Regions from separate parts of the Shewanella sp. SM23 genome, predicted to be linked through region 1. Evidence: predicted binding sites of a transcription regulator. Region 1 holds the regulator's gene; each other region holds the start of a gene.
The links. Region 1 encodes LexA, which represses DNA repair genes until DNA is damaged. Its sites were predicted from a motif close to TACTGTATNNNNATACAGTA; they were not measured.
Positions count from the first base shown of each region.

Region 2: L5L98_RS05195 (DNA topoisomerase III) is a predicted target of LexA. The motif match lies at 2,436-2,455, and genes of this name have one in related genera.
Region 3: dinB (DNA polymerase IV) is a predicted target of LexA. The motif match lies at 1,541-1,560, and genes of this name have one in related genera.

Region 1 is NZ_JAKKRM010000009.1:174,351-178,629, reverse strand. Features, by position in the region: gene plsB (glycerol-3-phosphate 1-O-acyltransferase PlsB) at 1-1,517, opposite strand, end outside; gene lexA (transcriptional repressor LexA) at 1,678-2,298, shown strand; gene L5L98_RS13195 (cell division inhibitor SulA) at 2,295-2,807, shown strand; gene coxB (cytochrome c oxidase subunit II) at 3,211-4,279, shown strand, end outside.
Region 2 is NZ_JAKKRM010000003.1:98,246-102,524, forward strand. Features, by position in the region: gene L5L98_RS05190 (alpha/beta hydrolase) at 1-113, shown strand, start outside; gene L5L98_RS05195 (DNA topoisomerase III) at 324-2,423, opposite strand; gene L5L98_RS05200 (hypothetical protein) at 2,590-2,877, shown strand; gene L5L98_RS05205 (alanine/glycine:cation symporter family protein) at 3,145-4,279, shown strand, end outside.
Region 3 is NZ_JAKKRM010000010.1:77,748-82,026, reverse strand. Features, by position in the region: gene nqrM ((Na+)-NQR maturation NqrM) at 1-176, shown strand, start outside; gene bfr (bacterioferritin) at 430-903, shown strand; gene bfr (bacterioferritin) at 913-1,380, shown strand; gene dinB (DNA polymerase IV) at 1,584-2,660, shown strand; gene L5L98_RS13595 (LysR family transcriptional regulator) at 2,689-3,588, opposite strand; gene L5L98_RS13590 (DMT family transporter) at 3,681-4,279, shown strand, end outside.

The sequences.
Region 1 (4,279 bases):
GGCGTTAACCAACTTGGTTTCTGCTCGGGATCATCGGCCAACTCAGCACGCCAGTTTGGCGCACGCTCATTTAAGAAATTTTGCAGGGTAATAGGCTCGCCAAAATTCACATAACCTTGGCCGAAATTACCTAATTTACGAATGGCACCGAACACCTGCCACACAGATTCTTTTTTCTTTTTCTTACCGCTTAACTCTTTATGGTAAGTCGCTACTTCCATCACATGGTCATAGCCTAAATACACTGGCACAAGTGTGACAGGACGTTCAATACCGCGCAGTACGCTGTTCATCGTCATGGCGATCATGCCGGTTTTCGGCGCCAACAGACGGCCAGTACGTGAACGGCCACCTTCGGAGAAGTATTCCACCGAATAACCTTTAGCAAACAGCTGATCTAAATACTCACGAAATACTGCGGTGTACAGCTTGTTACCATTAAAACTACGGCGGATGAAGAAGGCACCACCGCGACGGAACATAGGTCCCGCGGGCCAGAAATTGAGGTTGATGCCAGCAGCAATGTGCGGCGGAACCATGCCTTGATAATACAAAATATACGATAACAGCAGGTAATCCATGTGGCTGCGATGGCAAGGCACATAAACAATCTCGTGGCCATCGTGGTGCAGCTGGCGAACTTGCTCGGCGCCTTTAATGTTGATCCCGCTGTAAAGCTTGTTCCACAGCCAAGTTAAGAAACGCTCGGCAATACGCACTAAACTGTCTGAGTAATCGGCAGCGATTTCATCGAGGTACTCAATAGCCGTCTCGCGCGCTTGGGTCTCAGAAATCTTTTTACTGGCCGCTTCTTCTTGAATCGCCTTGCGCAGCGACTCAGATTTGAGCAACGAATGAAACAGTGCTTGGCGGTTTGGCAGCACAGGCCCTGTCATTACTTTACGTTGACGACGGAAATGCACGCGCGCAACCCGTGCTAACTTATGGGCAATTCCCATGTCGGTGCCATGTTCGTCAGCCATGTAACGCAGGGATACGGCATTCGAGAACTGCACGAAGTTATGTCGACCTAAGAACAGAATCATCAAGCACTTGCGCAACCAAGTCGGGTTTTCCCGCTCAAATACGGCCGCCTTCATAGTGTCGTCTTCTTTCCCTGGCGTGCGACCCCAATACAAACTCACGGGCACCAGTTGAATATCTAATTCAGGACGTTCCTTATGCACGGCTAACAAACGCATAAAGCATTCGAGGAAAGGCTCATTACCAGCACGTTCGCCAAACAGTGGCTTACGTCCTTGAAGACAGACAACCCGAGGCGCAGTCACACCATTAGCCACTAGAGGCTCATAAGGGCTTGGTAAACCTAACTTAGCCGTTATTTCGCTCAAAGCAGCTATGTCACTGAGGGATTCTGTTTTCATCACATAAACAAGGGGTCTGGAAGCATCCAGATTCAGATCGGCAAAGGGATCCTGAGGCACCACAATAGTGTGCACTAAGTGTTTTTGGATCCAACGTAATGATTTCAACCAAAGAGAGTCGTGTTTAGGCATTATTCTTATGCAATTAAGTGCGTTTACTAGCCCGATAGAATACCAGACTATGGGCAATATTCGCTAATTCTCTCCAACATAGCTAAAAAGTGGTTAATACTTGCGCTGCAAATAATACTGTATATACTAACAGTAACTGTATAGAAAAACAGGAAACACCATGAGACCTTTGACGCCACGCCAAGCTGAAATTTTAGAGCTAATTAAACGAAATATTGCCGATACTGGCATGCCACCCACTCGGGCAGAAATCGCAACCCGTTTAGGTTTTAAGAGCGCCAATGCGGCTGAAGAACATCTTAAAGCGTTGGCGAAAAAGGGCTGCATTGAGATCATGCCTGGCACATCTCGGGGCATTCGTCTACCTGCGGAAATCGAAGATTTGACTGAAACAGGTTTACCGCTCATCGGCCAAGTGGCCGCGGGTGAACCTATCCTCGCCCAAGAACATGTTGAACAGTACTACCAAGTCGACCCAAGCATGTTCCATCCCGCCGCCGATTTTTTACTGCGAGTAAAGGGCGACAGCATGAAAAATATCGGCATTCTCGAAGGTGATTTGCTGGCAGTTCATAAAGTAGAACAAGCTAGGAATGGTCAAGTGGTTGTCGCTAGAGTCGATGACGATGTCACTGTTAAACGTTTCGAAAAAAAAGGTAATGTGGTCTATCTACATGCCGAAAATGAAGATTACTCCCCGATTAAAGTGGATTTAGGCTTCCAAAGTTTAACAATTGAAGGACTCGCCGTCGGTGTGATCCGTAATGGAGATTGGCTATGAATAAACTACTTGGCAATGCCCCCCGCCATCCGGGCTTGTGGCTCGATGAAGTCCGTGATGCCGACTATGACTGGCACCATGCGCCTATCGCCTGTATGCCAACTAAGACTCAAGGTCGCCAAGAATTAATTCATCTGAGTGCACAACTCGCTCAGTTAAGCCAACAGGGCCGTTGGTTAGTGCTCATCAACCCTCCAAGTATTGGCTACAAGCAAATGCTCGCCAGCGCAGGTGTGCGTATGGATAGAGTTTTGCTGGTACATGCTAAAGATGAAGTCGAAACCCTGTGGGCGATGGAGAAAGCCCTGACAAGTGGTACGTCCAGTGCAGTCATTACTTGGACTCAATCATTAGATGCGCGGGATAATCGACGCCTACAAATCGTGGCTAAAAGTGCCCGAGCTATGGGCATAGTGCTTGAAGACGTAAACAGTCACTTACATGCCGACGTACGCATTGAGCAAGGCAATCTCTTCGGTCAGCAATCTTTTTTTAGCGCTGTACATTAAATATTCATTTAATTTTTTACCTTGAAAGCCGCCTCACCTATGAATGTGAGGCTTTTTTTTGGCAATTTTTCAGATAATTAGATAAATAAGTGATCTTGATCAATATTTAAACAGCAAGTATGGTTGGTTAAGTCGGTGATGATATATCACCTTCCGTGGTCAATGAATCGAGTATTTATCGAACTCGAAGCGCCACTAAAAATAGAGAACAGATTTATTTCAGCAGTATGTGCCAGCGTGGCTAATTACCAGCAGTAACAATACTTGATTAAAAGTAACAGCCGCCAACGCACGTTGAAGTCAAAAAAGCTTTTTTGGGAACTGAAGAGTTTGCATAGAGTTGAGACTTACTGTGTTGCTCTTCTTTGTAGTTGCTATTCGCAATTGGCAGAGGAGAAGTCTTGTGAAGCAATTGTTGTATTGTTTACTCGTGGTGCTTTTCGCACCACCGTTGACCGCCGCGGACATGCGGTTCAACATGACCCCTGGCGTGACCGAGATCAGTGGCAAGGTTTATCACTTGCACATGACCATCTTGTATATCTGCTGCGCAATAGGCCTAGTGGTCTTTGGCGTCATGATTTACGCCATGATCAACCACAGAAAATCCAAAGGCGCTGTCGCGTCCCACTTTCACGAAAGCACTAAAGTTGAAATCGCTTGGACGATTCTGCCATTTATCATTTTGATCTTAATGGCGATTCCAGCGACAAAAACTTTAATCGCAATGGAAGATCCCAGCAACGCCGATCTCACCGTAAAAGTCACGGGTTCCCAATGGAAATGGCATTACAACTATTTCGATCAAGATATTGATTTTTATAGCATACTGACAACACCCAGAGCACAAATCGAAGGCACCGAAACCAAGGGTGAAAACTATCTATTGGAAGTCGATAAACCGCTCGTTCTACCAATAAACCGCAAAATCCGCTTTCTGATGACTTCAGAGGATGTCATCCATTCTTGGTGGGTACCCGCCTTTGCAATTAAGAAAGATGCCAACCCTGGATTTATCAATGAAGCTTGGACTCGCATCGACAAACCCGGCATTTACCGTGGTCAATGCGCCGAGCTCTGCGGTAAAGACCATGGTTTTATGCCTATCGTAGTACAAGCGTTACCCGAAGCCGAGTTTGAGGCTTGGGTAACAGAGCAGAAACAAGCCGCAGGTGCTGCGGCTGAAGCCGCTCAAGCCGCTTTATCACAAACCCTAAGTAAAGAAGAGTTGATGACTCTAGGCGAACAAGTTTACCTCGGGCACTGCGCAGCCTGCCACCAGCCCAATGGCGAAGGGTTGCAAGGCGTATTTCCGCACCTTAAAGGTAGCCCGATTGCAACAGGACCACTCAGCGCTCACCTTGAAATTGTGCTCAACGGTAAAACGGGTACTGCCATGCAAGCGTTTAGTAAGCAATTGACCGCACAAGAAATCGCGGCAGTGACTACCTACGAGCGGAATGCTTGGGGCA
Region 2 (4,279 bases), on a different contig from region 1:
GCAGGCTAAAGTATTGGTTAACATCAGAATATGAACATAACGGCATCCGCATGGATGGAGAACGCATACTGGATAAGCTCATCAGCTTAAACCGAGGCGACACCCTAAGATAAATATGAGCTTTAAGGGCTAATTAAGTTAATGCTGGGATTATATGCCTGCTCCTCATCAGTTGAGTGATTTTGGCAAGCTTTAACGACCTATTTCCGTATGAGTAAACCGTTTTGGTTTACTCTTTTTTTTGCCCAAATTCAGTGCTATGAAAACGTTATAGCTTAAGGTCGAATATCCCCTACAACAGAATCACAACGCACTCGTGACGATTAAACCTCTGTAGCCATTTTGCGTGTTCGACTCCTTGCGCCAGCACTAGCCACTGACTTCTTCACACTGCTTTTAGCTGTACTTGCAGTGCCTGCCCGTTTTGCCGAGCTCGAGGCTTTGCGGTAAGGCGACTTACGATAACCGGATTTATTACTTGCCGTTTTACGATAACCTTGGCCTTGTAAACCATTAAGCGCGGTTGGCAGTTGTGCGCCTGCATTCTGGATAAGCGTGGATAAGGTGCCGAGCAGTGGCTGCATAAAGGCTTGATAAGAGGTTTCTTTATGGCAAATGCCGTTCAAGCTCGCTTCCCAAAGCGCTGTCATATCTGGCGTAGTCGCACTCGCGGGCAAGCTGTTAATCAATCCTTTCCCCACGTCTGTCGAGACAATAGATTTACCTAAGCGTTGTAAAAAACCGCGTTTGAACAGCAATTCGATAATACCTGCACGGGTGGCCTCTGTACCTAATCCGTCGGTTTCTTTAAGAATTTTACGGATCTCAGGATCGGTCACATAACGGCTAATACCCGTCATAGCACCGAGTAAAGTGGCATCGTTAAAGGCCTTTGGTGGTTGAGTATTTTTCTCCAACAATTCGCCTCGAGTACAATGCAAAGCCTGTCCCAATTTCAAAGGCGGTAATTGGCCGATAAACTCGTCATTCTCCTCATCGTCCTTACCTGTGCTTTCTTCCGTCGACTTGTTGCCACTCGCCTTACTGCCATTTGGCTCTTGGCGGGCAAAGAGTTGCTTCCAGCCGAGGGATTTATCCTGACGCGCCTTGGTATTAAATAAGCCACCCTCGATTGTCACTTGCACAGTGGTTTCACTGTAACAATAAGCCGGATAAAACTGTGCTATGTACTGGCGAGCAACATGAAGATATAACTGCCTCTCACGCTGACTCAAGCTAGATAAGTTAGCCGTCTTCTCTGTGGGGACGATTGCGTGATGGGCGTCCACTTTTTTATCATCCCATGCTTTAGATTTAAGACGGGGCTCGGGGGCATCAGCACCTTGCAATAACTCAGCAGCACCGTCACTTATCGCCTTAAGTACCGAAGGCGCAAGGTTATGTTGCTCAACGGGTAAATAACGACTGTCGGAGCGTGGGTAAGTAATGAGTTTATGACGTTCATACAAACTTTGGCAGGTATCGAGCACATCCTTAGCACTCATGCCAAACCGTTTCGCCGCATCAATTTGTAACGCGGATAAGCTGTAGGGCAATGGTGGATTCTGTTTCTTGTCCTTAGCCACTAATTGAGTGACTAAAGCGGGTTTATCACTGATGCGACTCACCACATTTTGCGCTAACCCTCTCACTAACACTCGTCCTTCTTCATCCATATAAGGCTGACAAGCTTCGCTAGGTTGCCACTTGGCGCTGAAGGTTTCTTGCTTCTCGGTCGCCAAATGCGCCAGTACTTCATAAAAAGGCTTAGATTGAAAGTGGGCAATCTCTTCATCACGGCGCACCACTAGCCCAAGCAATGGCGTTTGTACTCGGCCGACGGATAACACGCCTTGATAACCGACCTTTTTACCTTGGATGGTGTACGCACGCGTCATATTCATGCCATAGAGCCAATCGGCACGACTGCGAGCTAAGGCCGATGTGGATAAAGGAATAAACTCGCGATTGCTGCGTAGCTGCGTTAGAGCCCGTTTTACAGCTTGTGGGTTTAAGTCACTGATCAGTAAACGCTGGGTTTGATGTAGCTTGTCCCCCGTCACGCCAAGATAGGCAATCACTTCATCCACGAGTAACTGCCCTTCGCGGTCGGGATCGCCCGCGTTAACCAGCGTGTTGGCTTGTTTGACTAATCGTTTTAGCACTGTGAGTTGGCTGCGGGTCGCAGCCTTAGGTTTTAGTTGCCACTTGTCTGGCACTATTGGCAAATGCTCGAATTTCCAAGACTTAAATTCGGGATTATAGGCATCAGGTTCTGCTTGCTCGAGCAAGTGACCAACGCACCAAGACACACAATCGCCATTGGCGGCTTCGATAAATCCATCGCCTTTTTTATGGGGTTTAGGCAATACATCGGCAATGGCCCGCCCTAGGCTAGGTTTTTCTGCGATATAAAGGATCATACAAACACCAAACACTGGATATAATTACAGTATAATTTAGCCCAAACGCCTGTTGAGTGCAAATTTCTGTAGTAAACCGTGCTTAAATGTCAAAGCTTAAGTGTAAATTTAATTGCGAATGATTCTCAACAAGGCATAAGATACATTAAATGACTAAGGAGTAACTATGAGACAATTTGCAATAAATGCGCGACAAGCAATGACAATAACTCCAGCATTAATATTAAGATTCAATCAGTTATTGATATTCCATAGCTTAATGTTACTCGCATTAAGCATGCTCACCAGTACCTGGCTGGGACAAATGAAAATCATCGATATGCCGTTAGCATGGGGATTCATTCTCGTCATTCCTATTGCTGTGAGTTTATCTCTATTACTCAGCCATCAAATCACGCGCCATAGCTTAAGCAGCTTATTCGGCGTGTGGATGCTACTTTGGGTAATGGGATAACTGACATTCATAATAAATCACTACCGTATTTCGAGTTAACTCGCCCCTCTGCTCTATTTATCCATGCTAAAACTCAATTTCAAAACACATTGATTTCAAATATTTAACATTTTAACTATGAAGCTCCCTAAAAAATAGTTATGTTGAGTATCTTGGATATTTACAAAAAATGTCTTAATCAAAAGTGAATGTCCTAACTCAACATCTGTTGAATAACCGTAAACCTAAAAACTCTGCTAAAACAACACAATAAAGGAATCGGAGTCTATGAATGAGATTGTCAACGCGATCAATAGTGTAATTTGGAGCCCTGCACTTATTTTTCTTTGCCTAGGTGTCGGGCTCTATTTCTCCCTTCGCACTCGATTTTTACAGCTGCGCCATCTGCCAGAAATGATCCGCCTGATGTTTGATGGTAAGAGTACTGATGCGGGAGTGTCGTCTTTTCAAGCACTCGCGATGACATTAGCGGGTCGAGTCGGTACAGGTAACATTGCAGGGGTCGCCACAGCAATCACCTTTGGTGGTCCTGGCGCTTTATTTTGGATGTGGATGGTTGCCTTTCTCGGTGCCAGCTCCGCCTTCGTTGAATCTACCTTAGGTCAAGTCTATAAAGAAAAAATCAATGGCGAGTATCGTGGTGGGCCTGCTTTTTATATTGAAAAAGGCTTAGGCATGAAATGGTATGCATGGGTATTTGCAATTGCGACCATATTTGCTTGCGGGATCCTGCTGCCGGGCGTACAAGCTAACTCGATAGGTTCAAGTTTAAAAACCGCTTTCAACATAGATCCTAATGTGACTGCAGCCATACTGGCTATGCTTCTTGGCTTTATCATTTTTGGCGGTGTAAAACGTATCGCTCACTTTGCCAGTGCCGTCGTCCCCTTTATGGCACTGGGTTACATCATAGTGGCTTGTGTCATCATAGCGCTAAATATTGGCCAGCTACCGGGTATTTTATGGTTAATTATCAAAAGTGCCTTTGGCTTTGATGCGGGTTTTGGTGCCATTTTAGGCTTAGCCATCATGTGGGGGGTAAAGCGGGGTATTTACTCCAACGAAGCGGGTCAAGGTACAGCGCCACATGCCTCATCTGCAGCGGCGGTAAGCCATCCAGCCAAACAAGGGTTAGTTCAAGCTTTTTCTGTGTATATCGACACCTTATTCGTTTGCTCTGCAACTGGTTTCATGCTGCTTATTACAGGACTGTATAATGTTCAGGGCCCAGACGGTGCGGCGCTCTATACCGGCATTGCCGGAGTCGCTGCAGGACCAGGCTACGTACAAACGGCAATGGAAAGTATGATGCCAGGATTTGGCAATATCTTTGTGGCTATCGCACTCTTCTTCTTCGCCTTTACGACCATAGTGGCTTATTACTACATTGCCGAGACCAACA
Region 3 (4,279 bases), on a different contig from region 1:
TCATGTCGATTGGTTATCTCATCAAGCGCAAAGCCGTTGAAGGAAGTTGTGGCGGTTTAGGTGTTCTAGGGATTGAGAAAGCGTGTGATTGTGATGACCCTTGTGACAAACGTAAACGTCGTATGGCCGCTGAAGAAGCGCGTCGTGAGAAGTTAACGAAAGACCGCATTATCTAAATAGTCTTGATTCGATCATAGCCTTCAATTTAGGGGGCTATTTTTTTGCCTCGTATTTTCTTACACGGGTTAATCATTTGAGATTTATCCTTGGGATTAGAGTGGGATAGCAAGTTAATCTAAGCAGGAATGAGAATGCTTTTCATCATTAAGTAGGTGAAATATAAAGATAATTTGAGTTGGTCGATAAATTGTACTAGGCTAGAAGCTTGATTTAGATCAATCTTTTCACGCTTACCAAGGATAGTAACTTATGAAAGGTCATCCTAAAGTGGTTGGGCAACTGAATCGGGTGCTTACCTGTGAGTTGACCGCCATCAATCAATATTTCCTCCATGCCCGCATGTTTAAACATTGGGGCTTAGAGAAGTTAAACCACGTCGAATACAAAAAATCCATCCAAGATATGAAGCACGCCGATAAGCTCATCGAGCGAGTGCTGTTTTTGGAAGGTCTGCCTAATCTGCAACAACTCGAAAAACTTCGCATTGGTGAACATAGCCAAGAGATGCTCGACTGCGATCTGGCCATGGTGCAAGAGCAGCTTACATTGCTGCGTGATGCGATCAGCTTGTGTGAAGCCGAACAGGACTATGTGAGCCGCGATCTGCTGGAAGATATTCTCGAAGACGAAGAAGAGCACTTAGATTGGCTCGAGTCGCAGCAAGAGCTCATTACGCTAACCGGTATTCAAAATTATCTACAATCGCAAATTAGCGACCAATAGGAGCAAGATATGAAAGGCGATAAAGACGTTATCGATGCGTTAAATCGACTCCTAACGGGAGAACTCTCGGCAATGGATCAGTATTTTGTCCATGCCCATATGTACGAAGATTGGGGCCTGAATGAACTCTATGAGCGTATCGCCCATGAGTCAGATGATGAGAAAGCCCATGCAGCCAAATTAGTGCAGCGCATTTTATTCCTCGAAGGTACACCCAATGTTGCCGCCCGTGAGGCATTGAACATAGGTAAAGATGTAGAAGAGATGCTACGTAATGATCTTGCCTATGAATACAAGGTCGCGGACGATTTGCGCAAAGTGATTGCACTGTGTGAGCAGAAGCAAGATTACCAGACCCGCGAAATCCTCGAAGTATTACTCGACGATACAGAGTCTGACCATATGTATTGGCTCGAAAAACAACTTGGGCTTATTGACCGTGTTGGATTGCAAAACTACCTGCAAACTAAGATGTGAGCCTTAGATTGTTAGGTTGAGTAAATACCTAGGCCACTGAGTGTAATGGCCTAGGAAACTCAGTTATTAAGCATGTCTGTTGTTCCTCACACTTGTCTTGTTCTCTTTTCCAGCGCTAGGCCACATCTTATTGGCCCCAAATCTATCAGGAACACTTGATTACTGTTTTTATATACAGTATTTTGGCGTTGGAGGAATTCAACGTGCGAAAAATTATTCATATTGATATGGACTGCTATTTTGCTGCTGTGGAAATGCGCGACTTTCCTGAGTACCGCGGCAAGCCTTTAGCCGTGGGGGGGAGTAGCGACCGTCGCGGTGTTATCAGTACTTGTAGTTACGAGGCACGTAAATTCGGTGTTCGTTCAGCAATGGCAACGGCTTATGCCTTTAAGTTGTGCCCTGAGCTGATTTTAGTACCAGGCCGGATGCAGGTTTACAAAGAAGTGTCGCTACAAATTCGTGAAATATTTTCTCGCTATACCCAATTAATTGAGCCGCTTTCCTTAGATGAAGCTTATTTGGATGTGAGTGAGTGCCAACAATATAAGGGCTCTGCGACCTTGATTGCCCAAGCGATTCGTCGCGATATCTTAGCCGAAACGGGTTTAACCGCATCGGCGGGTATCGCGCCAGTAAAATTTTTAGCTAAGGTCGCCTCGGATCTGAATAAGCCAAACGGCCAATATGTCATTACGCCAGAGACGCTTTCTGAGTTTGTTAAGACCTTATCGCTGCGTAAAATTCCCGGTGTTGGTAAAGTCACCGCCGAAAAGCTCTCTTCGCTCGGGCTCAATACCTGTGGTGATGTGCAAGCTTATTCTAAACCTGAGCTCTTAGCGCGATTCGGTAAGTTTGGTGGCGTGTTGATTGAGCGTTCCCAAGGCATAGATGAACGGGGTATTTCTGCCGACAGAGAGCGCAAATCAGTGGGGGTTGAAACCACGTTAGCAAAGGATATTTATAGCTTAGAGCAGTGCCAGCAGGTGATGCCGAGTTTGATCCAAGAACTGTCGTTGCGTTTAAGTCGCAGTGCTAAGGAACGCAAAATACATAAACAGGTGGTCAAACTTAAGTTTAACGATTTCAAGCAGACTACAATTGAGCACCGGAGCGATGAAGTCTCGATTGTAATGTTCTATGAGCTACTCGCACTGGCTATGGAAAGGCAAGAAGGCCGCGGCATTCGTCTATTGGGGATTTCAGTTGGCCTTACTGATTCTACTCTTGTCGTCGCCACAAGCTTAAACGGCCTGACCCAGCTGGATTTAGCACTCTAGTGGGTGGAGCACAATAGCCTATATTGGCTCAATAAGCCTCGGGTGGATTTGCCAGCATAAAATCAATTAACAGTCTGACCCGTAAGGGCAGGTTGTCCCGATCGCGATACATCAAGTAGGCGGTGCGCGGAATACCTTGCCACTCGGGCAGTATTTGAATGAGTTTGCCACTTCGTATCTGTTCACTCGCCATGCTGATGGGTATGAGTCCAATCCCAAGCCCCGCCACCACGGCCTGACAGGCAATCGCCATATCATCGACGGCTAGTTTGATATTCCCCCTTGGTTCAAACTCGACATTTTGCCCTGTGCTATTGTGCTGTAAACACCACGTTTTTGTGGGCTTGGCGATGATAACCGGATGCTGATCCAGCGCTTCAATCGATTGCAGCGCATGCCACTGCGTTGCCGATGTGCTGGCGCAAAGTACAAAGCTAATCGTGGTAAGTGGCCTTGCAATCCAATCGGGATCTTTAGGTTCGCCCACTCGAAAGGCGATATCGATGGCGTTTTCACTGACATCGATATTCATGTTCGACAGACTTAAATCGATATCAATATTGGGATAATGCCGTTGGAAGGCGTTGAGTGATTCACCTAGCCAGCGATAGGTTGTATTGATGGGCGCCGAGATCCGCAATTTACCAACCGCTTGATGTTTATCCGCATGCAACTCACCAGATACCTGGTTTAACTCGATAAACAGCGGGCCGCAGCGTTCGAGATACTGCTGACCTGTGGCGGTAAGGTTGACTCTATGGGCGTCTCTGTGCAGTAAACGCAGACCTAAGGATTGTTCTAACAGATTGATTCGACGGCTTAAGGTTGAAGGTGGAATGCCTAAGTGTTGCGCCGCGAGCTTAAAACTCCCTTGCTGTGCCACCACCCAAAATAAGCGCATATCGTCTAAGGAATAATTAAGTTTCATATTTGGAATTTAAGCTCTCAATCTTGTGCGTTTTAATAATATATGAAACTTATAAACTAAGCTCAATCCCAATTACCTCCCTAGAGGACGATATGAAATCCCATACACCTTACATGACATTCGTTTGTCTACTGATTTGCGTTTTTAGCTGGGGCAGTGTGTTTCCTATTGCTAAGCGAGTGCTGGAGGAGATGTCAGGAGAGTCCCTCGTCTTCTGGCGTTTTACCATTGCGGCTGTGACTCTAGCGTTATATATCGTTTTTACTCGTCAGGCTTGGCCTAAATTGAGTTTGGCGCAATACGCTGTCATAGCGCTAGTAGGCGTGATTGGTGTGGGCGGCTTAAATCTGGCGTTATTTAATGGCCTGCAGCACACCTCTGCCGCCAATGGCGCCTTGATTATGGCGCTCAGTCCGCTGGTGACTTCAATCGTCAACGCGCTATTACAGCGTGAATGGCTCAGCAGACAACAAGTGTTCAGCTTAGTGGGCGGTTTGGCGGGCGTACTGCTAGTGATCACAAACGGTAGTGTGCAGCAGTTGCTCAACTTTAGTTTTAACCAAGGTGATGTGATGATTGCCGCCGGCATGTTGGCGTGGAGTGGTTATACCATTTGTTCGCAACGGGTCGGCTATTGGTTGCCTGTGTTGCCATTTACCTTGCTGAGTATGATAGCTGCCAGTGTGTCCAT